2 regions of the Bacteroides sp. An279 genome follow, and region 1 is predicted to be linked to the other one. Evidence: riboswitches for the same ligand, from Rfam matches in the RefSeq annotation. Region 1 holds a riboswitch; the other holds the start of a gene.
The links. Region 1 has a riboswitch for cobalamin ahead of B5F78_RS06260 (anaerobic ribonucleoside triphosphate reductase). Riboswitches for the same ligand answer to the same signal wherever they lie in the genome.
Positions count from the first base shown of each region.

Region 1 (15,791 bases):
TTTGGCAGAATTCCAACTGTTTAAGTCCCCGGTCAGATAACCTGTGATGCGGCGCATGCGGAGGATGTTCTCGCTGTTGCAGATGGGGCATTTGTCGTAGATTACACCTCGGTATCCGCAGTTATGGCATGTGTCTACCGGATGGTTGATAGAACCGTAGCCGATGCCTTCATCGTGCATCACTTTGACAATCTTGGCAATGGCGCGCACATTCTTTTGCGCTTCGCCGTCCAGTTCCACATACGTGATGTGTCCACCCCGTGTCAAGGCGTGAAACGGTGACTCGCATTTGATTTTCTCAACGATGCTGATGGGTTCTTTCACGTCTACGTGGAACGAGTTGACGTAATAATCACGGTCTGTCACACCGGGAATAATGCCGTATTTCTTGCGGTCGATACGGGTGAAACGTCCGGAAAGCCCTTCGGCAGGCGTGGCGAGTATCGAGTAGTTCAGTCCATATTTCTGTTTGAATTCGTCTGCTACCCGGTTCATTTCCTCTATTGCCTCGTATAAGGTGTTCCATGCTTTGCGGTTATGCCCGTGCCCTGTGCCGTAAAGTGCGGTCATGGCATTGTGTCCGCCGATAAAGCCGATGCCCAACGTGCCTTGTTTCAATACGTCGCCCACTTCATCGTTCGGATTCAGTTTGCCTCCTCCTTTCCATACATCGTTGCTCATCATGAACGGGAACTGGCGGGCAAGGGCGGTCCGCTGGTATTGGTAGCGGACATACAGTTGTTCTCCGATAAATTCCGACATGCGGTGCACCGATTGCAGGAACAGCTCTTTGGCGTGTTGTTCGATGGCCTCCTGGCTTTGGCTTCCCGATGTGCGCTCTGCTTCCCGGCGTGCTTCGATGGCAAGGCGGGGCAGGTTCATTGTGGTAAACGAAAGGTTTCCCCGTCCCAGACTGGTCTTTTCGCCGTTCAGGTTTTCGAATACACGGGTGCGGCATCCCATGGTGGCAAGCTCGTAGCGGTACCGCTTCGGGTCGTTCGGATTCCATTTCTCGTTTTGGTTGAACGGGGTGTCTAAGAACATGAAGTTCGGGAAAAGGGCTTTCGCCGTAGTGCGGCATGCTTTCAGGAACAAGTCAAAGTTGGGTGCCTCGAAAGTCATTCCGCCGTTCAGTGCTGCTTCAAAGTCGGTCATTGCTTTCTGATAATCGGCATCCGAGTAGGATACCCCGTCTTTTATCTTGAATATCTGGATGGGGAATACCGGCACTTCGCCTTGCGTGCCCAGTCCTTCAACGGTGGCTTGGAGCAGTTCTTCGATGACCATCCGTCCTTCGGGAGAAGTGTCCGTCCCGTAATTGATGGAACTGAATACCACTTGGTTCCCGCCTCGCGAGTGCATGGTGTTCAGGTTGTGGATAAATCCTTCCATAGCCTGATGCGTGTCTTTCCGCACTTGCTTGTGGGCGGAGTGCAGGATGTGCGCCGATTCTTCTTCGGTGAGGAAGCAGCCTTCGTTTGCCAGTGCTGTAAGGAAAGCCTTTTGGGCTTTTGTGTCCGGTTCTATCGAAGTCAGGTGTTTGCGTACGTGTTCCGTCAGGGCTTTTTCGTCTATCGGCGTACCTTTCATTTCCACATAGAAAGCAATGTCCGTTACAATCGCTTTCTGATAGCTTTTCAATACGCCTTTTGCCATGAAGAAGTCGAATGCCGGAATCGCTTGCCCTCCGTGCTGCTCGTTCTGGTTGGTCTGGAAGATAATGGTAGCCAGTGTGGCATAGCTTTGGATAGACTGGGGCGTGCGGATGCTTCCGTTCTTGGTATGGAATCCCCGTTCGAACAGGTCATCCAAGTCATATTGGATACACGTGGTGGTTTTGGTGGGATAATAATCCAGGTCATGAATATGGATATCCCCCATGCGGTGCGCTTCGGCATATGGTTTGGGCAGCAGGTATTTATACGTGTAGTCTTTGGTGACTTCCGAGGCGAAGGTCATCATCTGTCCGGCAGGTGTATGGCTCGACATGTTGGCGTTGCTCAGGTTCACGTCGTTCTTGTCTATTGCCACGATGCCGTCCATGATGTGTTTCATCTGTGTCTTGCGCTCGCGTTCGGTATTGCGCCACTGGCGGTAGATGATGTATTTCTTCGCTACTTCGGGCTGCACTTTCATCAGTTCGTTTTCTACGAGGTCTTGGATTTCCTCTACATTTAATGTTAGATGTTCGAAATGGGAAATGACCCGCTGGGTGATTTCATCAATCAATGCTTCTTGGCGTTCCAAGCCTGTAGCTTGGAATGCTTTCCCGATGGCATTCGAGATTTTGGATGCCGAAAAGTCTTCCCGCTTTCCGTCCCGTTTGATAATGCAAATGTCTGCAGTATTCATACGTCTTGTGTTTTTAAGTGAAACATAAATTCTGTTTTTCCATGGCAGGTCTTCTGACTGATTCCTCTCTGCAGACGCCTTCCCACCTGTTCGAGGCAGTGGCTGCATTTGCATGTCCCGAGTTTTGGAAATCACAGCAGCGGGTACTGTTGCCGATGTGCGCGGCATTCCCTATTGAAACTTTTTTGTTACCATAAGAAAAACATTTGCAAAGGTAGTGATTTGGCACATTTTTCAAAATGTACTTTTGCTGAGGTTGTCTAAATTGAATAACTTCTGAAAATAAAAATGCCGATTTAGTGGCTTGTATCGCTATTTATTGGAAAACTTAATTTATAATGAATGTTTCTTGTTTGACATCCTGATTTTTTTTGTTAAGCTACATTCCCGGTATTGGCCCGGCTCGTCAGTGAAGGTTTTCTTTTAGCCAGTATGATTGCAGAACGAAGATAGGTTTCAATAGCAGTTCATGTATCTGCAATTGCCAATGTATATATATTCTCGCGGCACAACACAAGGGTGGTCAAATTATATTGGTAAAGCTCATTTATCCTGTATGAAACAGACAATGCCTGTATGCATAAACAGAAGCACAGGCTGATACTTTTTAAATATTACTTCAGAAATTTGTCAATTTGGAATATTCTTGATAACTTTCGCTGTTTTTTTTCAAAGAACTGATAAAACTTACGAACTTAAAAACTCAAGAACTCGTATATATGATGGAAAAAACTTGGAGATGGTTTGGGAAGAAAGATAAGATTACGCTTCCCATGTTGCGCCAAATCGGCGTAGAAGGTATTGTGACAGCACTTCATGAAGTGCCCAACGGTGATATATGGACCGAGGAGGCTATTAATGACTTGAAGTCGTACATCGAATCGTACGGGTTGAGATGGTCGGTAGTGGAAAGCTTGCCGGTGTGCGAGGCTATCAAATATGCCGGTCCGGAACGCGACCAACTGATTGAAAACTATAAGGTGAGCCTTGCCAATCTGGGCAAATGCGGTGTAAAGACGGTATGTTATAATTTTATGCCGGTCATCGACTGGGTGCGTACCGACTTGCAGCATCCGTGGGCAGACGGTTCCAGTTCGTTGTATTTCGACCGCGTACGTTTCGCTTATTTCGATACGATGATTCTGAAACGCAAAGGTGCCGAGGCGGACTATACGGAAGAAGAACTGCGCAAGGTGGCTGAACTGGACAAAGTGATTACCGAAGCCGAGAAAGACGAACTGATTGATTCGATTATCGTGAAGACACAGGGATTCGTAAACGGAAATATCAAGGAAGGCGACAAGAATCCGGTGGCTATTTTCCGCAACCTGTTGGCTTTGTATGACGGAATCGACCGTGCTGCGTTGCGTGAGAACATGCGTTATTTTCTGGCTGCCATTATGCCGGTATGCGAAGAATACGGAGTGAATATGTGTGTGCATCCCGATGACCCTCCTTTCCAGATTCTGGGCTTGCCACGTATTGTGACCAATGAAGAGGATATTGCTTGGTTCTTGAATGCTGTAGACAATCCGCACAATGGCTTGACTTTCTGTGCCGGTTCGCTCAGCGCAGGCGAGCATAACGATACGCGTGAATTGGCGAAGAAGTTTGCTTCGCGTACGCATTTTGTACATCTGCGCAGTACGGCGGCTATGCCGGGCGGCAATTTTATCGAAAGTTCGCACTTGGAAGGTCGTGGTCATGTAATCGACTTGATTCGTATTTTCGAACAAATAAAGCCGGGGCTTCCGATGCGTGTAGATCATGGGCGCACGATGTTGGGCGATGAAGACAAAGGCTACAATGCCGGTTATTCGTTCCACGGCCGTATGTTGGCTTTGGCACAGGTAGAAGGCATGATGGCTGTAGTGGAAGACGAAATGAAACGGAATATTAAAGTGGAATATTGATATTTGTTTTTCACCACAGATTACACAGATTAATTAGATGAAATTTAAGAATAATAATTTAATTAATCTGTGTAATCTGTGGTGAACGTAAAAACATGAAGAAGGTTTGTTCACATAAGGCAGGCAGTATCCGGTTCCGTCGGTGGAGCCGGAAAGGGTATGCCGTGTTCGTGAGTCTGCGCATTGTTGTGACAATCGGGCATGTATGCCGGAGCATTGCCGATGCGGCATTGAGCAAGAACAAATCTTTTTCTGAGAACCGGGAACAGAGAACGTCCGTTGACGAGAGAATGGCGGAAGATGCTGTAGATGACGGGGGCGGAGGAATCTTAGTGTCCGCATCTCAGGTAGTGAATGCCGTATTGCTTCTGTTCTTGATGCAGAGAGTGGTATCGGTTTCGGGTAAATCTGTTGTTTGTCCGGAGCGTTATATACCTTTATATAATATAGGAAGCGGAATGGGAAAGGCTCGCAAGCGGGTTTCTCTCATTCCGCTTTTAATGTTTTTTGAAACGCAGATTAGCGCAGATATAATTATTTTTTATTTGCGAAAATCTGCGCTAATCTGCGCTAATCTGCGTTTCAACCTAAAGACTTATAAGCTCAAATGATAGAAAGAATTGAGAAAGCTGTTTACGAAGGGAAGCCGCTTCAGCCCGATGAGGTGCTGAGGGTTGCCGAAGAAACCCCGTTGGGCGTGTTGTGTGAGGCGGCACATCGGATTACGGTGAGGTGTGCCTCGCAGAAGTTTGATATGTGTTCCATTATCAATGCGAAATCGGGACGGTGTCCGGAGAATTGCAAATGGTGTGCCCAGTCTGCGTATTATGATACGGGCGTGCAGGTATATGGTCTGGTGTCGGAAGAAGAATGCCTTCGTCATGCCCGGTTGAATGAAGCGCAAGGCGTGAACCGTTTCTCGCTGGTGACCAGCGGCAAGCGTCCTTCGGATAAGGAGATAAAGGTTTTGTGCGAGCGTTTCGCTTATTTGCGTATGCATAGTGGGATACATTTATGCGCTTCGTTGGGGCTTGCCGATGAGGCTCAGTTGCGTGCCTTACATGAGGCGGGCGTTACCCGTTATCATTGCAACCTGGAGACGGCGCCTTCTTATTTCGGGAATCTCTGCACCACCCATACGCAGGCAGAGAAAATAGAGACCATCCGGGCGGCGCGCCGCATAGGGATGGAAGTGTGCAGCGGAGGCATCATCGGGATGGGCGAGACGATGCGTCATCGGGTGGAATTGGCTTTTACGTTGCACGGGTTGGATATACAGTCTATTCCACTTAACCTGTTGCAGCCGATAAAAGGGACGCCGTTGGAAAAAGTCGCTCCTTTATCGAAGGAAGAGGTATTGCGCACGGTGGCAATGTTCCGGCTGGTAAATCCCGAAGCTTATCTGCGCTTTGCCGGAGGGCGTTCAAGGTTAAGTGAGGCATGCGTGCGCCGTGCGTTGTATGCCGGGATTAATTCGGCGATTGTGGGCGATTTGCTTACCACGCTGGGTTCGAAGGTACAAGAAGATGTAGAACGGATAAAAAATGCAGGTTATGAATGTTGATAAACTTGTTGATAAGTTCGACCGCGACCATTTGTGGCATCCTTACACATCGGCGGTCGACCCGTTGCCTACGTACAAGGTAAAACGGGCGGAAGGGTGCGTGATAACATTGGCGGACGGTACTCGGCTGATAGACGGCATGTCTTCGTGGTGGTGCGCCGTGCACGGATACAACCGTCCCGAACTGAACGAGGCTATCGAAAGGCAATTGAAAGATATGGCACACGTAATGTTCGGCGGACTGACTCATGAGCCAGCCATTGCCTTAGGCAAGAAGCTGTTGCAGATAGTCCCGCCCTCGATGCGGCACATCTTTTATGCCGACAGCGGTTCGGTGGCTGTAGAGGTTGCGCTGAAAATGGCGGTGCAATACCAATATGCGATGGGACATCCCGGAAAGAGTAATTTTGTGACCATCCGTTCGGGATATCATGGAGATACGTGGAATGCCATGTCGGTGTGCGACCCGGTGACGGGGATGCACAGCCTGTTTGGTCCGGCATTGCCGGTACGCTGGTTCGCGCCGGCTCCCGAAAGCCGTTTCGGAGGCGAGTGGGACGAAAGCGATATCCTTCCGTTGCGGGAGATTATGGAAAAGCATCACGAAGAACTGGCAGGACTGATACTGGAACCCATCGTACAGGGTGCGGGCGGCATGCGTTTCTATCATCCGCAATACCTGCGCGAGGCGGCGAAGCTGTGCCGTGAATACGGTGTCCTGTTGCTTTTCGACGAGATAGCCACCGGTTTCGGGCGTACCGGAAAGCTGTTCGCCTGGGAACATGCCGGTGTAGAGCCGGACATTATGTGCATCGGAAAGGCGCTGACCGGAGGGTATATGACATTCTCGGCGGTGCTTGCCAATGCAAAAGTGGCGGAAGGCATTTCATCGTGCGAGCCTCGTGTGTTTATGCACGGTCCTACGTTTATGGGCAATCCGTTGGCTTGCTCGGTGGCGTGCGCTTCGATTGACCTGTTGTTGTCGTATGGCTGGCAGGAGAAAGTGGAGCGCATCGAGGCGCAACTGCGCAGGGAGCTGGAGCCTGCCCGTATGCTTCCGCAAGTGGCGGATGTGCGGGTCTTGGGAGCCATCGGAGTGATTGAAACGAAGCGGGAGGTGGACATGGCATGGATGCAACGACGCTTTGTGGAGGAAGGCATCTGGGTTCGTCCTTTCGGTAAATTGGTTTATATAATGCCGCCGTTTGTCATCCGTCCCGATGAACTGACGAAGCTCACTTCGGGGCTGGTGAAGATAGTGGGCGAGATATAATTCACCACAGATTACACAGATTAATAAAAATTTTTTATTTAATTAATCTGTGTAATCTGTGGTGAAAAAACAAAGCAATATGAAAGAAGAACAGACTTTACACGCATTGGCGCGGGAAGGCAACCTGCGCACCTTGCCCGAAGCGGAACACGACGGGGTATGGATTGGGCAAGACGGACGGCGGATGCTGAACGTTGCGTCGAACGATTATTTGGGGCTGGCTTCCGACAGAGACTTGCAGAAGGAGTTTCTCCGCAGTGTGCCGGAGAGAGACCGCCTGCTTTCGGCTTCCTCTTCCCGTCTGCTGACGGGCAATTTTGCGGTGCACCGCGAATTGGAAGCATTGCTTGCCGGACGGTTCGGGCGTGAAAGTGCCTTGACGTTCAGCAGCGGTTATCACCTGAACATGGGCATCCTGCCCGCTGTGGCGGATGGGCATACGCTGATACTTGCCGACAAGCTGGTGCACGCCAGCCTGATAGACGGCATCCGCTTGTCGGCGGCGCGGTGCATCCGCTACCGCCATCAGGATTACAGGCAGTTGCAGAGCCTGGTGGAGAAACATCATGCCGCTTTCGATAGGCTTATCATCGTGACCGAAAGCGTGTTCAGCATGGATGGCGATGTGGCTCCGCTTGCCGCACTGGCGGAACTGAAGAAGGCTTATCCGAATGTGATGCTTTATGTCGATGAGGCACATGCCGTCGGCGTGCGGGGAAAACGGGGGCTGGGCATAGCCGAAGAGCAGGGCTGTCTGGCGGACATTGATTTCTTGTGCGGCACGTTCGGCAAGGCGCTGGCTTCGGTTGGGGCATACGTAGTGTGCAGCCGTTTGATGCACGATTATTTGGTCAACCGGATGCGGACGCTTATCTTTACCACGGCGCTTCCGCCGCTCAACGTGGCGTGGACCAAATTCGTTTTTTCGCGGCTGGACGGGTGGGAAGACCGTCGCATCCGGCTGGCTTCGATGGCGGAGAAGGTGCGCGGAGCAGTCCGCCGGGCGGGTTATCCTTGTCTTTCGGAGAGCCACATTGTTCCGTTGGTGGTGGGTGAGAGCGAAAAGACTGTCCTCAAGGCGGCGGAGATGCAACGGAACGGGTTTTATGTCCTCCCCGTCCGTCCGCCCACGGTTCCCGAAGGCACCTCACGCCTGCGCCTGTCGCTCACGGCGGCATTGCCCGAAGCAGAGGTGGAACGGTTGGTAGAAGCCATTGAAGCCCCCTCAATTCCCTCCGAAGGGGGGACTTAAATATATATGTCACGCCGGAAAGCTTGCTGCACAATGCAGGACGGATTCCCATTAGAATGTAACAAAATGGTTTGTGAAAAAACAAAATGAATATCCGCAATCATCCCATGTAGGGGCGTATCGCATACGCCCGAATGCGTCAACCTATCCACACGTATGCTTTCAGGGCGTATGCGATACGCCCCTACAGCTCATTGGGTGAAATGCGGATATTTATAAAAACAATATGGAACAACGATTTATAAAGAAAGAAAACAATCCCCGGCTGCTGCTTTTCTTTGCAGGGTGGGGAAGTGACGAACACCTGTTCAGCCGTCCGGTGGAAGACGGGTACGATTATCTGTTGTGTTTCGATTACCGCACGTTGGATTTCGACTATTCGCTGCTGGACGGTTATCGCGAAATCCGCCTGCTGGCTTGGTCGATGGGCGTGTGGGTTGCCGGACAAGTCTTGACAGGCAAGGATTATCCGTGGCAGATGAGGCTTGCCATAGGCGGTACGCCCTTCCCGATAGATGACCGGAAGGGAATCCCCGAAGCTATCTTCCGCGCTACGCTGGAGAATTTTTCGGATGCGGCGTTGGTACGTTTCCGCCGGCGCATTTGCGGGACGGCGGAGCAGGTGAAAGAATTTCTGTCGCACGCGCCTTACCGTCCGGTACCGGAACTGCACGAAGAGCTGCAGGCGTTAGAGCAGTACGTGCGCCGTCCGTCCGCTCCTTTCGTATGGGACAAGGCAATCGTCGGGACGGGCGATAAAATCTTTCCTCCTGCCAACCAGCGCGAGGCGTGGAGGGGGACTGCGGTCATTGAAAAAGACGTGGCGCATTACGGCGGCGCATTGTTCGACCGCCTGCTTTCGGGAGAGGAGGCTGTATGGACAAGGCACTGATCCGTCATCGTTTTGCCAAGGCTTCGGGCAGTTATCCGCGTCAGGCATTTGTGCAACGCGACATTGCTTTGCGTATGGCAGACCTGATAGGGCGGTATGTGTCGCCGGACTCGCATCGCCGGGTACTCGAAATCGGGTGCGGAACCGGATTGTTCACCCGTGCCTATTTGCACCGTTGGTGTCCGGAGCGGCTGGTGCTGAACGACCTTTGTCCTGAAGTGGAACCTTATTTCGCCGACTTGCTGGGCGGGCAGGTAAGTTTTGTGGCAAAGGATGCCGAGGCGCTTGATTTCCCTTCCGGCCAGGATTTGATTGTGTCGTGCTCGGCGTTGCAGTGGTTCGATGCGCCCGAACGTTTCTTGTTGGGATGCCGCAAGCTGTTGTCCGGCCGTGGTTATCTTGCCTTTAGCACCTTCGGTCCACACAATGCCGAAGAAATCCGTGCGCTGACGGATGCCGGGCTTCCTTACCGTCCGTTGGACGAACTGAAGGTGGCACTATCCGAGGCATATCACATCGTCCATGCTTCAGAAGCATGTGTGCAGCTTTCTTTCCCGACTCCGCTGGACGTGCTGAGGCACCTGAAAGATACGGGTGTGACAGGCATCCGTCCCTGCCATTGGACACGGAAGAAGCTGGCAGACTTCAGTATGCGTTATGCCGGACGTTATGCCGCTCCCGACGGAGGTGTTACGCTGACGTATCATCCCATTTATATAGTATGTAAAATGAACTAAAAGAACGAAAGATGAAAGACAATGTGTATTTTGTAAGTGGCATTGACACCAATATCGGCAAGAGTTATGCCACGGGTTATCTGGCGCGGAAGTGGAACGAAGCAGGCATCCGCACCATTACGCAAAAGCTTGTACAGACGGGTAATGAAGACGTATCGGAAGACATCGCGCTGCACCGCCGGCTGATGGGCACGGGCTGGCTCCGCGAAGACGACGAGCGGCTGACGATGCCCGAGATATTCAGTTATCCCTGTTCGCCGCACTTGGCGGCGGAGATAGACCGCCGCCCGATTGATTTCGATAAGATAGAGCGGGCTACGCAAACGCTGAGCGGACGCTATGACGCCGTGTTGCTGGAAGGAGCGGGAGGGCTGATGGTGCCCTTGACCCGCGATTTGCTGACCATTGATTACATTGCCCGGCATCATTATCCGTTGGTGTTTGTTACCTCGGGCAGGCTGGGGAGCATCAACCATTTGTTGCTGAGCCTGGAGGCGGCAGACCGGCGGGGTATCCGTCTGCATACGCTGGTTTATAACCTTTTCCCCGAAGAAGATGATGCACTGATTCGCCAAGACACGGAGGAGTATATCCGGCATTTGCTGAAGGAGAAATATCCGGAGGCGCGTCTGGAAGTGGTGCCGTATATTCCGGAGTGAGTAAAGGGAAAGAGACCGTGCATTATACGATCGTGTGAGTTATGAAATCATGAGCCGTCGGCTGTATCTGTGTCCGGGATTTAACAAGAAGGAATTGTTGAAAGAGATTCATGTCCCAGCCAATAAGTTTGCGGTTTTGTTTAAGGTGTTTGCCTGTTGAAGCTTTTCCCAGTACATACAAAATTGCCGCCTTGATTATGCTGTCCGCTTAATGCGTGAGCAACCACAGTGGACGTTGGATGCAATCGCCAAAGAAGCTCAAATGTCTAAAGGGGCTTTTAATATCCAGTTCCATAAGCGGTATGGCATGAAGCCTTCTGAATTTAGAAGCAGAGAACTTTCGTTGGACGAGGAAAAATAAGTTCCTATGTTTGTTTGGCAGATACAAATCAATGTATGATTGAAAGGTTCAGTATCTGTTTCAAACTGTCTTCTTTTTACGTTCTCCATATGGAAACCGTACGGTTTTCATATCGAGAACGTACGGTTTTCAATTGGAGAACGTACGGTTTTGAGATGGAAACTATAAAAAGATACCGTTTGGATTGATAATATGACCAATCAGCAACTTTAACTGTTTTGATTCTTTGATTAATTCAAAACAGTTTCTGAAAGGAGAGATCTTTTGATAATCAGTTTATTGCTTGCCTGATGTGATTTTCGTGAGACATAGTGGTGATTTTCATGAAACTTTTCTAGCCTGCTTTGTAGGGCATGTTAACTTGTACTGACTAACTTTGTTCTTAATATGATGAATATACATTAAAAAGATTGCATTTTGATAAAATAATAAGTATATTTACGCCCATAAGATACATTTTATTTCTTATTTAATGGGTGAATTTTGTGTTCAGACAAAATAGGTTTAAAATGTAATCTGAAAAAGTGATGCATTATATATTGCATGTTGCCGGCTGTTGTAAATCACTGGCAAGTAGTGGTAAATAGACTTTTTGATATTCATTTAGGATATTTTGATACTGTGCTAATAGGCTTTTGATACATCTTTCCGGACTTTTTGATATAAGATATAGAAGTCGGAGATTGGTTAAGTTTTTGATTTGTGCTAGTTTTGAAATGCATTTGAGTAATGTGGGCTTATTGCTAAAAATAATTTTATGAATTGAATAAAACAGGAATCGGATATGAAACAAAATATCGTATCACCTCAGGCGATGATAGTTGGAGAAGGAGCTTATGCTGTCAATGAACTTCATTTAAGCATAGAAGATGCCTCGGAACAGAATCTGTTTATTTACCGTTATGCCGCCGGAGCACAATTCAATGTCAGCCGGAAGCTGCAGAATAATGTGATTTGTGGATTGGTGGCATTGACGGAAGATCCTTCTTCGCCAGGAGATATGATGTTGGCTCCGAATGCTACTCTTATAAATAAAGGTGTCATTGACATTCATTTCAAAGAATTGTATGCTGCTCATATTCGGAATGCACAGCGGTGTGGGGATGCTTATCAGGTAGATGCCTTGCGTGGGTATGCAATGGCTGCAGGTGCAAATTCGGTATTGATAAACGAAGGTGTCATTAATGTCTATATGGATCATGACGCCGATGCCGAGACTACGATGTATTGTTGTGCCATGTGGGCGGAAGCTGATTCGATGTTGGTTAATAAAGGCGAAATTCATTTCTATGGCAATGGTTCCTGGCAAGCATTGGTGCGTGGTGTAGGAGGTGTAGCCGACCATTTGCATGTGGTGAATGAAGGACTGATTACGGTAGATGTGGAACGTGCTTTCCAAACCCGTGTGTTACATACAGCCGGTATGTATGGTTCGCTTTGGAATAAAGGGCGTATTGAAGTGCGTGTGGCCGGACGTGTGATGACGATGGGAAGCGTGACAGGTACACAAATGCTTAATGACGGTGAAATTTATGTTACTTCATTGGCCACTTTGATTGAAGGGAAGATTCCTTATTTATTTAATTTCCCGCCAATGGCCACGGGTATGTATGAGCATTTCCGTCCGGGTGCTTTATTGCCGAGTCCGATAGTCAATAGGGGAGTGATTAAGGTGCATTTGATAGGTAGCAAAGCTTCTGGTCCTGATGCGATTGCTTTCGGATTTTATTATCAGATGGAAAATAAAGATAATGGGGAAACTCCGGTTCGTTTCGTTTCCAATGAAGGGATAGTGGAAGTAACTCAAGAAGGGCCTGTGAATTATGTAACGGGAGAATTGGGCGTGAACATGCAGTTGAAAGAAGACAATCCGGTGAAGTTGAAAATCGGTACGTGGAAAACGCACAGCCGTGACTTCTCGCAGACACACGACTTGTTCGTGTGCCAAAGTGCGTGTTTTGACTTATCGGAGCTAAACTTAATATTGGAGGATGGAGGTGTACTGCCTGATGTATCTGAATTGGTTTATCAGCTTCCTGTTGCTTTGCATCGGGGTGACACATGTATAATCAGTAAGTAAGAATTTATGTTATACAATTAAAATGCAGAAAATTATGGACAACAAGATGGTGATTAATCACAAAGAAGTAGAAAAAGTAGATATGGGTAAAGGTGTAATCCGTCAAGATTTCGCCATGGGCAAGAATCTGAATGTATTGCACTGGAATATGTCTGACCAAAGTGTGGTAGGTATGCATACGCATCCGCAGGAACAATTCGGATATGTCATCAAGGGTGGTTTCCGCCTTACGATTGGCGATAAGGAATACGAACTGAAAGAAGGTGATGCTTATTTGGTTCCCGCAGATGTGCCTCATGGTTTTGTAGCTATCGGTGAGACAGAAGCCATTGATGTGTTCGCTCCAGTCAAGACGGTTTTTCCGTGGGATAAATAAGCATGAGTATCGGACCAAAACAGTTGATTCTCGATGAAAAAATTTATTGGATTATGGTTTTGGGGCATATTGTTGTTTGCCATATCGTCTTGCTCGGAGGATGAAGAGCCTGCATTCGTTCCGGAAGAAGAGGAAGAAATATTGATAACGGGCGAGTCGGGTGCTACGGTGGTCAATACGAAAGATATTGTCTTGGGGGTGAGCGAGGACGATGTGGTATTCGAAATGACTTCCACTATTCTGACGACAAGTGGCCGTGTGACGGAGACAACGCTTAATTGTTGCGCTATGGCTGGCATTAACTTTACGGATAATGGCGGGATGCTTGCAATGGATACGTTGAATACGGTAGAGGATGTAGTGCTTATCAATCGGGGAACCATTACCATTCATACCAAAGACTTAGTGGAACGGTATAAGGACCAGATTCAGACTCCGGATGACCCGGAACGTCCTTATACTTATCTTCGTTTGATCGCCATGTTTGTCGGAACGAATAGTACGATTATTAATGAAGGGGTCATCAATGTGTATTTTGACCATGATCCGTCTGTGACTTCTACGATTTATGTCATGGGAATGAACGGAGGCGGAAACTCATCGATGATTAATAACGGCGAAATTCATTTTTATGGAAACGGTTCTGTAGCTACCCGTTTGCGTGGTATGGCAACATTCGGCAATAGCATTTCCGCATTCAATAACGGTGTCATGACCGCAGAATTGGATATATGCGAAGACGCGCGTATGATTACTACGGGCGGTACTAAATCGAATGTGATAAACGATGGTACGATGCAGATGCGGTTGCCTGGTTATATACTTTGCATGACCCGTTACGAGGATTCTAATTTGATAAACAATGGTGTGGTTGACTTGACCATGGTTGACCTTCCTGAAGGATATACCGCTGTGGGCAACGCAGAGAATCCTGTCGTTTGTGCGATGTACGACCCTTTGTCGGGCGGACGTACGCAGATGCCTTCTTTGGTGAACCGGGGCTGTATCAGCATTGCCATTGAAGGAAGTGAACGCTCTAATTCGGTAAGTCAAGGTTATGGCATGTATTGTGACTTGATGGGTGCCGGAGGGGAAGATTTGCAGGTGAATGTCATCAATGATGGAAGCATCGAAGTGTCGCAAAGCGGTCCGGTAGATTTCAGAATGGCAGAGGCTGGATTCATTACTCGTCCTGCGGTAAGAGAAGCAGCTTGCTGCATTAAGCTGGGACGTTGGAATACGACGTTACGCGATTTTTCCCAAACTCGGGATTTGTTTTACGGTCAAGGTGTCAATATGGATTTTGGCGGAGGAGAATTGCTGCTGAAGAAAGGAGAAGATTATGTGGACGGAACTTCTTACAGTGTAGCTCCGGAAGCATTGCTTTATAATGGAGGAAAAACGATGTTCCGTTATGAATATTCCGGATATGAAAACTTTGACATAAAAGCAGCTGATGAAAGTAATGTTAATCTGACATGGGATAAAGAAAATAATCAAGTGTCTTTGTCTGACAAATAAAACAGAAAATAGAATATGGAAAATATAGTAGAAAAAAGTGTTCGTGTAGGGAGCGCAGGGTATTATGTCAACCGTGAACATCTGGTTATCACTAAGCCAGAGGCAGGTAATGTAGCGGATATTACTGAGCAGGCGATTGCCGCCGGTAAAGTGCTTAAGGGGCGTAATATTGTTCTGTATGCTTTGGCGGCATTGATGGATGATGAAGAAAATCCGGGACAGCAGCGTTTGGCTTCGAATGCGACTTTGATAAATGAAGGCGTCATCGAGATACATATGCATGACATTGTTGACGCTTATAAGGCGCAAGTAAAAGCTACGCCTGATGACCCGAACGGAACATATCGTTTCGTGAAATGTTTTGCCATGGCTGCCGGTAAGGATTCGACCATTATCAACGAGGGAATTATCCGGATTTATTTCGATCAGGAGAAGGATTTGGAAACGGCTGTATATGGAGAAACGTTGTTGGCGGGTGAGAATTCGACGGTTATCAATAATGGGACTATCGAATTGTTGGGTAACGGTTCATTCGATACACAGACTCGTGTCATCGCTCTTCCGGTCAATAATGTGACCATCATCAATAACGGGAAAATCAATGTGGATGTCGAGAAGGCTTCTACCGTCCGTGTGTTGGCTACAACAGGTATTGGCGGAACGATTGCCAATTATGGTTCTATCCGAATCAATTCGACAGGAAGAATCATGACGATAGCCCGTTTTGCCAATACGCATTTGATTAATGCCGGAGATATTGATATTGTTTCGCGTGCGCATTTCATTGTTAATAAGGTGTCGTTCTTGTACC
Region 1 is NZ_NFJA01000025.1:1,221-17,011, forward strand. It holds gene B5F78_RS06260 (anaerobic ribonucleoside triphosphate reductase) at 1-2,352, opposite strand, end outside; cobalamin riboswitch at 2,379-2,563, opposite strand; gene uxuA (mannonate dehydratase) at 3,072-4,265, shown strand; gene B5F78_RS06270 (hypothetical protein) at 4,361-4,876, shown strand; gene bioB (biotin synthase BioB) at 4,873-5,829, shown strand; gene bioA (adenosylmethionine--8-amino-7-oxononanoate transaminase) at 5,819-7,102, shown strand; gene B5F78_RS06285 (8-amino-7-oxononanoate synthase) at 7,182-8,354, shown strand; gene B5F78_RS06290 (DUF452 family protein) at 8,581-9,246, shown strand; gene bioC (malonyl-ACP O-methyltransferase BioC) at 9,231-9,983, shown strand; gene bioD (dethiobiotin synthase) at 9,995-10,642, shown strand; partial or broken gene B5F78_RS06305 (helix-turn-helix domain-containing protein) at 10,815-11,003, shown strand; gene B5F78_RS06310 (hypothetical protein) at 11,788-13,083, shown strand; gene B5F78_RS06315 (cupin domain-containing protein) at 13,118-13,459, shown strand; gene B5F78_RS06320 (hypothetical protein) at 13,493-14,980, shown strand; gene B5F78_RS06325 (hypothetical protein) at 14,996-15,791, shown strand, end outside.

Region 2 (15,791 bases), on a different contig from region 1:
AAAGTATTAAAAGAATATCTGGTGAAAGGTTATGCCGTCAATAAAGCTTTGACGGAACAACGCTACACGGAATTGAAACAGTTAGTCGCCGTCTTGGGCAGGACTGTCAAGGCACAAGAGGCATTAACTTCCGATGATGCCCTCAATCTGGTAGAAGTGGTTTCCGATTATGCTTATGCCCTCGATACGCTGGACAAGTACGATTATCAGCAGTTGGCGGTAGAGCAGACTACGAACGAAGCAAAGTTCCGTGCAACGTATGAAGGTGCCATGCAAGCTATCGAAGAACTGAAGGCAAAGTTCGGCGGAAGCCAATGGTTCGCCCATGAGAAAGATGTATGATATTCTGAAATCCATAGCCAAACAGTTTAGTTTTGAATATCCCGAAAATAAGTTACTTAAACTCGCTGCTGAAATCAAGAAAATTGTAGCAGATAAATCCAAGTACACCGACTGGTCCACTCGTGATGACATAAAGGCAGAACTGAAAATGGATTTGATTTTGGTCTTAACCGAATATGGCTACCCTCCAGTAACAAATGACGAGGTGTTTAAAACAATTTTGGAACAAGCGAAGAACTTCAAGAAATACAATAGATATAGTCAATCAGAAATAAAATGCGAAAAATCATTTGTCATGCTGCATAGTGAAGCATCTCGGATGCACCCACTTATCCACACAGGTGTTTTTAGAGCGTATGCGATACGCCCCTACAAGTAATTTATAAAATGTGCACACCGCATAGTGGCTTTAAATCGTGGGCACGATGGCTTTATTGCAGACCTATTGCACATTTAAAATAAAAACCTTACTTTTGCATCGTAATTGGTTCTGCCTGTCTGTTCAGACAAGCGGATTAAAAGGGAATCGGGTGAAAATCCCGGACAGTCCCGCTGCTGTGAAGCTTCAATAATCTTCCGGTAAAGGCTATTACCACTGATGCGTTGTATCTGAAAAACGTATTGGGAAGGTTCCGGAAGAGAAGTCAGTCAGAAGACCTGCCAAGAGTTTATGTTATCCGTGTGCGAGGACAACACGGTTAATTGGTTTATTGAATACACTTTTTATTTATGGTTAAACAAAAAAGCCGGCTTGTCTGGCTGTTATCGTTTTGGGCTGTATGGAACCATGCCTGCATTTTGTATGCCCAGAACTCGACCGACAGCCTGCAACACTTGAATGAAGTGCTGGTCACCGCACGTGCCTTGCAGAAAGACATCATTCCCGTACAGAGCTTGTCGGGAGAACAACTCCAAAGGCTAGGTTCGCACAACGTTGCTGACGCGTTACGCTATTTCTCTGGTGTACAACTGAAAGATTATGGAGGCATCGGAGGATTGAAAACGGTCAATATCCGAAGTATGGGTACCAACCACGTAGGGGTATTCTACGATGGCATCGAACTGGGAAATGCACAAAACGGAACTGTAGACCTGGGGCGTTTTTCGCTCGACAATATGGAAAGCGTCACACTCTACAACGGACAGAAAAGTGCCATTTTCCAGTCGGCTAAGGACTTTGGTTCGGCAGGTACCATCTATCTCCAGACGCGTATTCCCAAGTTTGAAGACAACAAGAAATATAATGTCAAGGCTACATTCAAGACCGGTTCGTTCGGAGTAGTAAACCCTGCCATCCTTTGGGAACAGCAAATCAACGAAAAGTTAAGCAGTTCCTTCAGTGCCGAGTATTTGTACACCACAGGTAAATATAAATTCCGCTATGCCACTGAAGGAGGCTATGACACCACTGCTGTGCGCCAGAATGGTGACGTAAACGCCCTGCGCATCGAGCATGGGTTATACGGTAACATCAAAAACGGCTACTGGCGTACCAAACTGTATGCTTACTTTTCCGACAGAGGTTATCCAGGAGCCATTGTGCGTAACAAGTTTACACACGAAGACCGCCAGAACGATGCCAATTTCTTTGCCCAAGCACTGTTCCGGAAAGATTTCTCGGAACGTTACCATTTTCTTGCCAGTGCCAAGTATGCCTACGATTACCTGCATTACCTTGCCGACCCGAACAAAGATGAATCGTTGATGTACATCAACAACCGTTACCGGCAGCAGGAACTTTATGTTTCGACTGCCAATTGCTTTGACCTGACACCGTACTGGAGCCTGAACCTGTCGGCAGACTGGCAATTCAACCTGCTGAATGCAAACTTGAAAGACTTTGTCTATCCACGGCGGAACACAGGACTTTTTGCTGCAGCCACAGCCTTTCATTTCGACTGTATACAATTGCAGGCAAGTGTACTGGGCACGTTTGTATCCGACCGTCTGAAAGAAAACGGACAACCGGCATCCGACAAGCTGGAATGGACACCATCGGTTATACTGAGCTACCGACCGTTTAAAAAGATAGACCTGAATTTCCGTGCCTTCTACAAACAGATATTTCGCATGCCTACCCTGAATGACCTGTACTACACATTCGTAGGCAATGCTTACCTTGACCCTGAATATACTCACCAATATAATATAGGTGTAACTTACAGAAAAGACTTCAAAAACCTGTGGATGAAACACATCGAGCTACAAGCCGATGTATATTACAACGAAGTAAAGAACAAGATAGTAGCAACCCCTACTTCCAACTTCTTCCGCTGGACCATGGTCAATCTGGGTGAAGTGGAAATCCGGGGCATAGATGTAGCTGTACAAACCGACTGGAAACTGGGTAAAGAAGCCTTGCTAAGCGGACGCTTGAATTACACTTATCAGAAAGCACAAGACTTTACCGATCCCGATAATGAATTTTATGGTGGACAAATACCCTACATACCCTGGCACAGCGGATCGGCAGCGGTTAACTTCAATTGGCGTTCATGGGAAGCCAGTTACAGTTTTATCTATACCGGCGAACGGTATTCTTCACAAGCCAACCTGCCCGTCAACTATCAACCGTCGTGGTACACCAGCGACTGTTCTCTTTCGAAACGGCAACGCATCCGTTCGCAAGAATTGAAACTGACTTTGGAAGTGAACAATCTGCTGAACCAACAATACGAAGTAGTATCGTGCTACCCGATGCCCGGCATCAATTTCAAATTCATCGTGCAATATATGTTTTAAAATATACCTCTTATGAAAATCAGAAGATATCCGCTTGTCCTGCTCCTGCTGGCATTGCTGTCGGGATGCAGGGAAGAACTGCCTGTGCTCGACTCGGAGCAGGAAATCATTACCTACCCTACCGACCCTAAGGACATTGAAGGCTTTTTTCTTCTCAACGAAGGAAACATGGGAAGCAACAAATGTACAATTGACTTTTTCAATGCACGGGGAGGATATTACCTTCGCAACATTTATCCGGAAAGCAACCCCGACATCGTAAAAGAACTGGGAGATGTAGGCAACGACATTCAGATACACGACGGAAAACTATATGTAGTGGTCAACTGTTCACACTTTGTAGAAGTGATGGACGCATGCACAGCCAAACATCTGGGAAGCGTCAACATTACTAATTGCCGCTACATAACCTTCGAAGATGACAAAGCCTATGTCAGTTCGTATGCCGGACCGGTCCAGATAGATCCAGAAGCACGCCCCGGCAAAGTGGTAGAATTTGATACGAATACTTTCCAGATAACCCGCGAAGTGGTAGTAGGTTATCAGCCTGAAGATATGGCTATCGTTAACGGAAGACTGTATGTAGCCAACTCGGGCGGTTACCGTTACCCGAATTATGACCGTACCATTTCGGTCATCGACTTAGAGAGTTTTCAAGTGGTCAACACCATTGATGTAGCCATCAACCTGCACCAGATGGAAAAAGACTCGAAAGGAAACCTGTATGTTATTTCACGGGGAGACTATTATGGAGAAGGCTCGGATATCTACGTCATAGACCCTACTACCGAAACCGTAACCGGAAACCTGGGAATCTCTGCCAACCAAATGTGGATGGATGACGACCTGCTTTACATCATCTCTTCCGAATGGAGCTACACAGCCGGAAACAACGAAGTAGGTTACCGCATCTACGATACGGCACAAGGCAAAATGATTTCCGACAAATTCATTACCGATGGCACAGAAGCCGATATCCGACTTCCATACGGCATTGCAGTCAACCCTGAAACCAAGGAAATCTATGTAAGCGATGCTACCGACTACGTAACACCGGGGTATCTTTACTGCTTCACCTCCGAAGGCAAAAAACAATGGAGCGTACGTACAGGCGATATTCCGGCACATTTCGCCTTTGCCACAGAACCTTTCTATTACAACGATGCTCCGGAAGAAACAACCAGTTCGGCATACATCACCCAAGTAATCGAATACATGCCAGCTCCAGGCCAGTTTGTCAATGCTATGCCTGAATACGAAGAAGGCGACACACAGGAAGACATGAACCGGAAAGCCTTGGAAGCTATCGGGAATAACAATCGTGGCATGATTTCGCTAGGAGGATATGGAGGTTATGTCATCGTAGGCTTCGACCATCGGATTGAAAACAAAGCAGGACTACGGGATTTCCGTATTCTGGGCAATGCTTTTCAAGGAGCTTCTACTGCTGCAAGCGGAGGCAGTTACGAACCGGGTATCATCCAAGTTGCATTAGACGAAAATCAAGACGGACAGCCAGACGATGGACAATGGTATGAAATAGCCGGAAGTGCCCATCACGACCCACAGCAGGAAACATGGTATGAAACAGCCCTGAACGCCGGTTGTGACATGGCTTTTTACAACGATTACGAAATTATTTACCAAGCTCCCGAAGGAGAACCGGCCACCGAAGAAGAACAACAAACGTACATCTGCTGGACAGACAACAAAGGACAAACAGGATACATCCGGAAAAACGTCCATAACACCCAGTCTTATTATCCACAATGGATTAGCGACAAGGAGTTACGCTTCGAAGGTTCACGACTTCCGCAAAATGGAATAGACCAAAGTGGAAACGGTACCTACTTTATCCTTTATCCGTTTACATACGGATATGCCGACAATGCCATGAATACCAATGATGAATCTGCTATTGACATTGACTGGGCAACCGACAGCGACGGTAATAAAGTCGATTTACCTGGTGTGGACCTCATTAAGATATATACCGGAATCAATCAGGAAAACGGATGGATAGGCGAATGCTCTACAGAAGTGAGTGGCGTGGAAGACCTGCACATGCTGGGTGAGGAAATCCCTACACGCTAACTTAGAAGCTGTTTTGAATTTCTCCAAAAAGTTTTTCTTGGCTTGATGTATCTGTTTTCGTGTGTGCTTTGGGCGATAAATTCAAAACAGCTTCTTAAGAACTGCCTGATAATGCTAATCAGAAGTTATACCATCGCGGTATGAAATTGTGCATTTTTGTTGATGCTATATAGAACACAGACTACATAAGAATACACAGAAGAATAGGTCAATAAACAATATGCTAATGTGAAAATATAGGTCATTCGCTGTAAGATTATTAATCTTACAACAGACGAGGTTATCCCGTTTTAACTAATCTGGGTATGATGAAGTACAGTAATGCGAGGCGGACAGAACGTAGACAGCATGCCGGAACTGTGGCATTAACAAAATACACAAATCCATACCGCGCATAGTATAATAGTATAACTCCCCTGATCCGCATAAATAACAAATTGATATACAAAACAAAAAAACAAAAGGAAATGAAGAACTTATGCAATTGGCTGCTGATACTGATTTTAATCGGTACCACAGCATGTAAAGACGACAACACTCCAGTAGAACTCCAAACACCGGTATTCGAATTGACCGACAGCATAGGGCAAGACCGACCTGTCACCGTGGTTCCGGGAGAGACCTGCCAGATAAAATACCTAGCCGAACATATAAACAGCATTACAGCCGACAACGTACCCGAGGGATGGCAAGTCAATATAAACGAAGAAACGACCTGCATTGGTATCACTGCCCCATCGGCTTCGGAAAATGTTTCCAAGACCTTCAGCTTGCAATTGACTGCACAAGGTGAAAACAGACAAACTGTTACACTCAGCATAAACTTCTATCTTGTCACATTCGATGACCCGAAAGGAACATTTGTTCTGAACGAAGGAAATATGACCTCCGAAAACGGCTCACTTCTTTACATTACCGCCGAAGGATACATCGTAGACAATGTATACAAACGAGTAAATGGTACAGAACTGGGCAATGTACCCCAAGACATGTGTCAATACAACGGAAAAACCTACATCATTTCCCAAAACGGGAACGGCAATGCGATGGGAGCAGAATCGGATAATGACGGCATGTTGGTCATAACCGACACACGTACACTAAAGAAACTGAAAAGTTATCCGAAAGAGACGCTCAGCCCGCTGGACTGGCCTACACACATTGCCGTTATCGATGAAGAACACATTTATATCCGTGACAATGCCGGTATATGGCGAATGAACGAAAACGATGCATCGCTGACCTTTATCAAAGGTTCGGAAGAAGCCCCCAAAGCACCGTTTGCCATTGTCAATGGAAAGGTGTACACCTATTACAACCAAAACTTCATGACAGGACTTTACGAAATCACTCCAGGTAATGACCAAATTACAAACATTTCAGTACCGTTCTATTCGTTATATGGTATTACAGGCATAGCTTCAGCTCCCGACAACTGCCTGTGGATAATGAGTACTAAATTTGGAGGTGAAATCTCCATGAACCGGTACAACCCTGCGACTCAAGAAGACCTGGAGCGAAATTACATCAGCGAAGTCCCGTCAGTCGGGTCATCAGGATGTGCCTTTGCCACACATGGCAACACAATTTATTATGCCAGTGGAACAACTATTTATCGCCTTGACTTCCGTCCAGACATAGACCAAGACAACAAAACACCACAAGATGAAATATTGACAGACTTGTCTTTGCTGGATGAAAAAGCCCAAATAATGTACAATGGCCTAGGGGTAAATCCCACCACAGGATATGTATATGCCAATACCCTGAAAGGAGTGGGACCGTTCTATACCACCAATCAACTTTGGGTATTCGACTTTGCAGGAAGCACCGGTACTCCTCTGTTCAAGTTTGAAAACTATACCCGCTTCCCGGCAGGCTTCTTCTTTATACCATGCGCAGTATAGATTTGTGCATTCTGTGTTCTATGATAGCATTCACAAAGAGACAAAAAGGTATTGGCATCTAACTTCCAGTCCGCCTGGCGGACGATAACTTCTTCCAACTCCTTCTTAACTCCTGATTGACATTACTAACTGAAATAAAAAAGAAATTACATTTTATGAGAAAAACAACGTTCTTCCTATTGGCAGGCTACTTATACTTTACAGCCTGCAGCTCGGACAACATCAAAACTCTCCATCCTGAATCTGAGCCTACCGACAGCATATCCCAACCAGCCCTTGAAGGATATGCTTCACCAAACGGCATATTAATACTGAACGGAGGGGCACGCATGCTAGAGAACGGCTCTTTATCCTACATTGCTCCTGATGGTACTGTAGAAACAAATGTATACAAAAAAGTAAATGGAACCGAACTGGGCAACCAGGCAGATGCCCTCTACCGTCATGGTAACAAACTTTATATTTTGTGTGACGACTATCTGAACCTTGACGAAGTCCCACAAGGAGACGGACTCCTGATTATCGCCGATGCAGAAACCATGAGAAAAGAAAAAGCCTATCCCCGTGAAATGATGACATTTGCCAGACCGGAGGGTTGCTTGCAAGAAAACGAACGCCTTGAAGTAGAAGCCAATTTATCGAACATCATTGTATTGGACGAACACAATGTATTTATCACAGACGCACAAGCTGCATATCGTTTCGACAGTACAACCGATGAACTGCATTTGATAGAAGGAAGCTATGCCTTAGGCAATCAAGGTGTTACCATCGAATCCATTATCTCTCCCAACGGTATGATGGCTATTGACGGCCATATCTATGCAGGAGCCGGCGGATTTTGGTCGGAGACAAAACTGGTAGAATTCAGCAAAGACAGCAACCAGATTAACCGCACGTTGGCTTTGGGAAAGGGGAATCTCATCAGTGGACTATGCCTGTTGGACGACGGTACGTTGGTAGCAGCCACATACACACGTGGAAACAACGTAACCTACCTTTATTATATCGACCTCGAATCATGGAACATCGCAAAAGAAACAGAAATCAGGACAAGCATCTCACCTGATTATTTCAACACCGCCTCGTCAAGTATTTTTTCGTATAAAAACAATATCTACTTCCCGGAAAGTGAAACTCGTATTTCACGCCTGTCAGCCGATAACGGAAAAATAGAACCGTACATCGACATCCGGAAAGATGCTCCGAATGCCAATGGTTTCGACTGTATGACCATTGATGCACAAAACGGCAAACTCTACATCTCCACACATTCAGAATGCTTTGAAAATGTCATTCCGCAGTCTAATGTCCTGATATACGACCTGAACTCAGACCGTACGCAGGCTACGCGCTGCATTTCCGATATCACACATTACGCCACAGGAATTTATCCCATGTAAAAAACAAGGCGAGGCTGTGATAAGATTATAAAAACAGCCTCGCCCCTTGGCTTATCATCGTTTCGCCTCTATCAGTCTTTCGCCTGATGTACGGTCAATTGTGGGAATGGGAAACCGATACCTTCCTTATTAAAGGTTTCATATACCGTCTTGTTCATATCGAAATAAACATCCCAATAGTCTGCCGTTTTTGCCCATGCACGTACCTTAATGTCCACACTACTTGCAGACAAAGCCCCTAAAGCAATCATCGGTGCCGGAGTCTTTAAGATACGCGGATCATTATCAATAATGCGTTGAAGCACTTCTTTTACCCGCTCAAAATCTTCACCATATTCTACACCGAACACCCATTCGGCACGACGTGTCTCCTGCTTACTGTAATTGGTGATGGCATTACTGCTCAATAATCCATTCGGTACATAAATAATCCGATTATCCACAGTGGTCAACACTGTATGGAATATCTGAATTTCTTTCACGGTGCCGCTTTCATCGTCAGGGCCATCGATATAGTCTCCCACCTTAAAAGGCTTGAACACCAGAATTATCAGACCACCGGCAAAATTAGACAGATTACCTGATAATGCCATACCAATAGCCACACCTGCCGAAGCCAGCAAAGCAGCCAGACTGGTAGTTTCCACTCCTAACTTGCTGATAACAGCAAAAGCAAGTACAATATTTAGCAACAAACTGACCAGACTTTCCAAAAAAGTCCGTACGCTCACTTCCAACTTCCTCCGTTCCAGTATTTTCCGGAACAGACGATTAATCTGCTTGATGACAAAACGCCCTATAATGAAGATTATCAAGGCAGCCAAAATACTTTTTCCCGCATCAATACTCCAATTCAACAGTTTGTCAAGCAAATCTTCTACATTAACTAATTTCGTTCCCGATTCTGCAGCCAGCAAAACCACATTCAATAAAGTTGATAATACCATAATTACTTCGTTTATTTGCACATTTCTTTTAATGAATGTCCGCATTTCACCTAATTGCCCCTACATAGGATGTTTTGCGGAATTCAATTTTCTTTCTTATACCTCCAGTTCACCTTTTCCCTGGCGGACAATTTCGGGTATATCTTCACAACAATTAATGACGGTAGAAGGTTCGATGCCTCCTATACCTCCGTCAATAATCAAATCGACTTCTTCGCCGAATTTTTCATCAATCAACTCAGGATCGGTTATATATTCTATATCCTCACCTTCCCGCAAAGGCAAGGTAGTGGTCAGAATCGGAGCTTCAAGCAAACGGCAAATTTCACGGATGATAGTATTATCGGGCACACGGATACCCACTTCTTTTCGGTTGCGAAATATCTTGGGCAGACGGCTGTCAGCTTTTAAGATAAAGGTAAAGGGACCGGGAAGATTACGTTTCATCAGCTTAAAAGTGGCATTCCCTACTTGCGCATATTCGCTGATATTGCTCAAATCGTAGCAAATGATAGAAAGGTTGTTCTTCTTCGGATTCAGGTTCTTCAGTCGGCAAATCTTTTCGATAGGACGTTCTTTCAAAGCGTGGCATCCCATCGCATACATCGTGTCGGTAGGATAAATGATAATTCCTCCGTCATTCAAGATATCCACGATATGCTGCAACACATCGGGATCATTGTGCTTGTCGTACAGTTTCTGTATCATAGGCTTCTTAAAAATTCACCACAGATTACACAGATTATTTTATTTATTTTTAATCTGTGTAATCTGTGGTGAAAAAAACATCACTTGCGGTCAGCTTTCAGCCGTTCTGCCATCGCCTTCGCCAGTTCTTTCGCCTGACGGGCGGTGTCCTGCCCCATGCTCTGCTTCATCTCAACCGGATTGCCTACAATTTCGAACTTCAACTTTTCGGCATATTCGGCAAGTTTCTTTACAGCTGCACTTGCCCAGGTATACGAACCGAAATAGCCCATCACACGGTTCTTCATCTCGCGGGCAGCTACCTTACTGAGCAAAGCTTCCATTTCGGGATAAAGATGCATATTATAGGTAGTACATCCCACTATCAGACCTTTGTAGCGGAAAATATCTGCCAAAATATACGAATGCGGTGTCTTCGATACGTTGTGCATCACGATGTTCTTGATACCCTGTGCGCTCAGCTCCTCGGCAATGGTTTCCGCCAGTTCTTCGGTATTGCCATACATCGTTCCGTATGCAATGACCACACCTTCCTCGCCTTCGTACCGGCTCAGGCGGTCATACAAGTCAACTACTTGCGGAATCTTCTCCGTCCATACCGGTCCGTGGGTAGAACAAATCATCTGAATATCAAGCCCCTTGCATTTCTGCAAAGCCTTCTGTACCGGATTGCCGAATTTACCGACAATGTTCGAGTAATACCGACGCATCTCACCTTCGTAGATTTCGGTATTGATATCCTTATCGATACAGCCACCGTTCAATGCACCAAAGCAACCAAACGCATCTCCCGAAAACAAGATACCTTCGGTTTCATCGAACGTAACCATCGTCTCGGGCCAATGTACCATTGGTATCAAGTAGAAACGCAAATTGTGATGCCCCAGTTTCAGGAAATCACCTTCACCCACTACATAACGGTCGCCTCCAATACCATAGAAACCTTCCACCATATCGAATGTTTTCTTGTTGCCTACCAATACGATATCGGGATAATATTGCTTGATCAAGGCAATAGAGCCAGAATGGTCAGGCTCCATATGGTTAATAATCAAGTAATTGATTTTACGGTCACCTATTACCGACTTGATTTTCTTCAGATATACTTCGAAGAAAGCCACATCAACCGTATCTACCAATGCTACCATCTCGTCATCGGCTATCAAATAAGAGTTATAAGACACTCCGTATGGTAATGGCCATAAATTTTCGAACAACGCTTTCGAGCGGTCGTTCACACCTACATAATGTACATTCCCTTTCAGTTTCATGATTGTTTCAAATTAGTGACTTTTAAACTTTAACCTTTTTACCTATTATTATATGTAATATTTTCCTTGCCAGGCATCACGCTCGCACATACGTCTCTGCAAGCGGGCGGTAAACTCGTGATTTTTCAATCCCCAGTCGGGAGCAAGCAACAGCTCTTTGGGAGATTGGGAAATGAAACGCTCCAACACCAGGTCTGGACGCAGATGTTCCACATAATCTATCACCACATCGATGTATTCATCGACCGAATACAAATGAAAATCGCTGGGATTTCTTTCATACTCGTATGCCATCCGTGTTCCTTTTATCAACTGCAACTGGTGCAGTTTCAAGGTAGTCAGCGGCAACAGCGACAAAGCCTTGGTCTGCTCCAGCAGTGCTTGTTTTCCATCTTCTCCCGGAAGACCTACTATGACATGACCTCCTGTCCGTATCCCCCTTTCCGCTGTACGCCGTACAGTTTCTTGGGTACAAGCAAAGGTATGTCCACGATTGATACGCTGCAAAATTACATCGTTTGTACTTTCTATCCCATACTCAACCAACAAAAATGTCCGTTCATTCAATTCAGACAGATAGTCCAACAATTCCTCCGGCATACAATCCGGACGCGTCCCGATTACCAATCCCACCACATCCGGCACAGCCAAAGCTTCCTCGTACATCTGCACCAGCTGCTCCAATCCGGCATAAGTGTTGGTATATGCCTGAAAATAAGCCAAATATTTCATCTGTGGATATTTACGGGAAAAGAACTGTTTCCCTTCTTCCAACTGCACTGCTATTGGTTTTTCCGTCCGGCAATATTCGGGATTGAATGTCTGGTTATTGCAGTACGTACAACCACCGTATCCCTTCGTGCCATCACGATTAGGACACGTAAATCCTGCATTTACCGACAACTTCTGCACTTTGAACGGAAAATGTGCTGCCAGAAAAGCCGAAAAGTCTTTGTAACGTACGCGTTTATCCATACATAACGATATTTCCGGCGCAAAGATACAAGTTTTTGACGAATACACCAAAAACACCAAGACTTATACTTTACAGTCACATACCTGTTATTTGCAACAAAGGAACACAATGTCTTTTACCATGTGTTCCTCTGCAACAAATAACAATAAGAGATAATTATACCACAAAACAACCTTAACGGACAGGCTGGATCATGAATGTAAATTGATAATCCTGATAAGGCATCTGATATTTTTCTAACGGTTTAGCTCCCCAGCTGTTAACACAACCCAGCCCTGCCTGACGCAAGGCTATCCTGACAACACTGAAGTTACGAGGTATCAATTCACCGGAGTGCGACCGATGGTCAAATTTATCAATGCCATCATCTAAATCACTGTCCAAGAAATTCAGTGCACTACACTCCATCGGAGTTGTCGCGCATATACGCAAGCCGTTACCGCTTTCGTCCAGCATATCCCAATACCTTACTTCAGTCTTGTTTCCACTTTCTTGCGGACGGATATAATTCCAGTATTGCCCAGCTACAGACTGAGTGTATACTCCCAGACGATTTCCTGAATTACGGTCTATATAATTCTCACGAGGTCCTTTTCCGTAAAAACGAATTTTCCCAAATGCTTTCGGCATGACCAGCTGCATACCGAATCGTCTCAGTTGAGGTTTCTGTTTTGATTCCGGATCAACAGTCAAAGCCTCTTTTATAACTAACTTTCCGTCCGAAGCCAGCATATAAGTCATTTTCAATTTCGATGCCACATCAGGCAAGTCATACTCTGCCAAAATTTCCGCACCGTTTTCCATTTCCCTGTAATCGAACCGGACAAGTTTCATCATCGGGTCACACCACACACGGGAATCCTTAGCATACCCTGCTCCATAATCTTTGTCGGTCGGTGCTCTCCAGAAATCAGGACGGATGGCATACCCTTTTTCCAGCATCGGTTTTCCGTCAATGTCCAAATAGTCAATCCAGCCGGTACGTTTATTGAAGGTTACAACTGTTTTGCCCGACTGCACAACCAGGCAAGCCAGAGTACTGTCGCAAATAATCCTGTTTTTCCCCATCAGCTTCTTCACATCCGGATATTCATTAAAAACAAACGAAACGGTAACTTATCAAACAGACAAGCCTGTATTTGCTTTTAAGCACTGCTTCTTTTATGCATTCAAATAAATAGATTTTATGGTTTCCATATCAAAACCGTACGGTTTCCATATCAAGAACGTACGGTTTCCATATCGAGAACGTACGGTTTTGAATTGGAAACCATAAAACTTACTGATATAAATTGCTATATTACCGCAAAAGCATTGGCATTACAACATACGCTTTCCGCAAATATGCTTTTTTCTATTTCCTCCACAGACTTTCGCCACTGTTCACCATTATTAACTATAAAAATTAGTTGAATAACTAAAACTTTTAGTTACTTTGCGGAAAACAAACAGAAATAGCATGAAAAGACTGACCGCAAAAGAAGAAGAAGTAATGGGATTTTTCTGGGAGAAAGGTCCTTTGTTCGTCAAGCAGCTGCTGGAGTTCTATCCCGAGCCGCGTCCGCACTTCAATACGCTTTCCACCATTGTGCGCGGACTGGAAGAGAAAGGCTATCTGGCGCATACGGCATTCGGCAATACGTACCAATACCGTGCCGCCGTGTCGAAAGACGAGTTCAAGCGCGGGACGCTGAAAAGCGTCATCAGCAAGTATTTCAACAATTCCTACTTAGGGGTGGTCTCTTCGCTGGTAAAGGAAGAGGAGATTTCGATAGAGGAGCTGAAAGAGCTTATCAAGCAAGTGGAGGAAGGGAAATAAGGTTGTGTTAGTTTTTGAGTTTTTGAGTTTTTTAGTTTTTGAGTTTTTGAGTTTGTCAGTTTGGAGTTATTGAATTACTAAAAGATAAACTCAAGAACTTAAAAACCAACAAACTTAAAAACTCAATATGAATGTCCTCATTTTGCCAAATTGCCTGTAGGGGCGTATCGCATACGCCCGAATGCATCAACTAATCCACGTGGATGTTTTTCAGGGCGTATGCGATACGCCCCTACATTGGCTATCTGCGGACATACTTAAAAACTTAAGAACTCAAAAACTTAAAAACTCAAAAAGATATGGGACTATTTTTTATCTATATACTGAAAGCATCGGTCTGCCTGGCTTTGTTCTACCTTTTTTATAAGGTATTGCTGAGCAAGGAAACGTTTCATCGGTTCAACCGGCTGGCATTGCTTGGCATATTGGTCTTGTCGTGCCTCCTGCCTGCGGTAAAGATTGCCATCAGCGAACCTACGGCATTGAACCAGACCGTATCGGACTTGGAAAGCCTGCTGATGCTGGCTGAACTTCGTGCAGGAACAGAAGCCGCGGAAACGGTTTCCCGGTTCGGATGGCAAGAAGCAATGGTAAGCATTTACCTGATAGGAGCTTTCTGCTGCTGCATCAAGAGCCTTATCGGAATCGGGCGGATATGTACCGTCATCCGCAGGAACCGGAAAGAAAGGCTGGCAGACGGGAGCATCCTGGTACGTTATCCGGGGAAAATCGCCCCGTTCAGCTGGATGCATTACATCGTGATGCCGGACACAGACCTGAAAGAAGACAACAGGGCGATAGTGGCACACGAGCAAGCCCACATCCGCCTCCGGCACTCGTGGGACCTGCTGCTTGCCCAAGCGTGCATCGTTGTGCAGTGGTTCAATCCGGCGGCATGGCTGGTGAAGCAAGAATTGCAGAACATCCACGAATACGAAGCCGACGAAGCCGTACTGGCATCCGGCGTCAACGCCAAGGAATATCAATTGTTATTAATAAAGAAAGCCGTTGGCTCAAGGCTCTACTCTCTCGCCAACAGCTTAAATCACAGTTCACTTAAAAAACGTATCACTATGATGATGAGAAAAAAATCGAACCCGTGGGCACGCGCCAAGTACCTCTACGTACTTCCGCTGGCTGCAGTAGCTGTAGCCGCTTTTGCCCGTCCCGAAATCTCGAAACCGCTGAATGAGATTTCACGTGTCAAAGTTACGGAATTTCCGGCAATATCCGATGCCGTAACAAGTGAAAGTATCGAAAAAACCGATACACTTAAAGGAAAGCCCCAAACGATAGTCATCGTGGGGGACAAAAACAATCCGGACAATGAGGAAGAACCTTATACGGCGGTAGAACAGATGCCCCAGTTCCCGGGCGGTCCAAGCGAATTGATGAAATACATCAGCGCGAACCTGCGCTATCCCGAAGATGCTAAGCAAGCAAAGAAATCGGGCAGGGTGATAGCACGGTTTACCGTACAAGAAGACGGAAGCATAGCCGATGTGGAAATCATACGCAGTGTTTACCCCAGCATGGATGCCGAAGCCATCCGTGTACTTCAAGGTATGCCCCAATGGCAACC
Region 2 is NZ_NFJA01000001.1:277-16,067, forward strand. It holds partial or broken gene rhuM (RhuM family protein) at 1-342, shown strand, start outside; gene B5F78_RS00010 (type I restriction enzyme endonuclease domain-containing protein) at 326-721, shown strand; cobalamin riboswitch at 811-1,021, shown strand; gene B5F78_RS00015 (TonB-dependent receptor) at 1,072-3,084, shown strand; partial or broken gene B5F78_RS18000 (YncE family protein) at 3,097-4,236, shown strand; gene B5F78_RS00025 (DUF5074 domain-containing protein) at 5,646-7,085, shown strand; gene B5F78_RS00030 (DUF5074 domain-containing protein) at 7,241-8,488, shown strand; gene B5F78_RS00035 (mechanosensitive ion channel family protein) at 8,560-9,435, opposite strand; gene B5F78_RS00040 (L-threonylcarbamoyladenylate synthase) at 9,532-10,143, opposite strand; gene B5F78_RS00045 (FprA family A-type flavoprotein) at 10,224-11,414, opposite strand; gene B5F78_RS00050 (TIGR01212 family radical SAM protein) at 11,463-12,389, opposite strand; gene B5F78_RS00055 (beta-galactosidase small subunit) at 12,565-13,470, opposite strand; gene B5F78_RS00060 (BlaI/MecI/CopY family transcriptional regulator) at 13,850-14,209, shown strand; gene B5F78_RS00065 (M56 family metallopeptidase) at 14,509-15,791, shown strand, end outside.
Region 2: another riboswitch for cobalamin. It lies ahead of B5F78_RS00015 (TonB-dependent receptor); the one in region 1 lies ahead of B5F78_RS06260 (anaerobic ribonucleoside triphosphate reductase).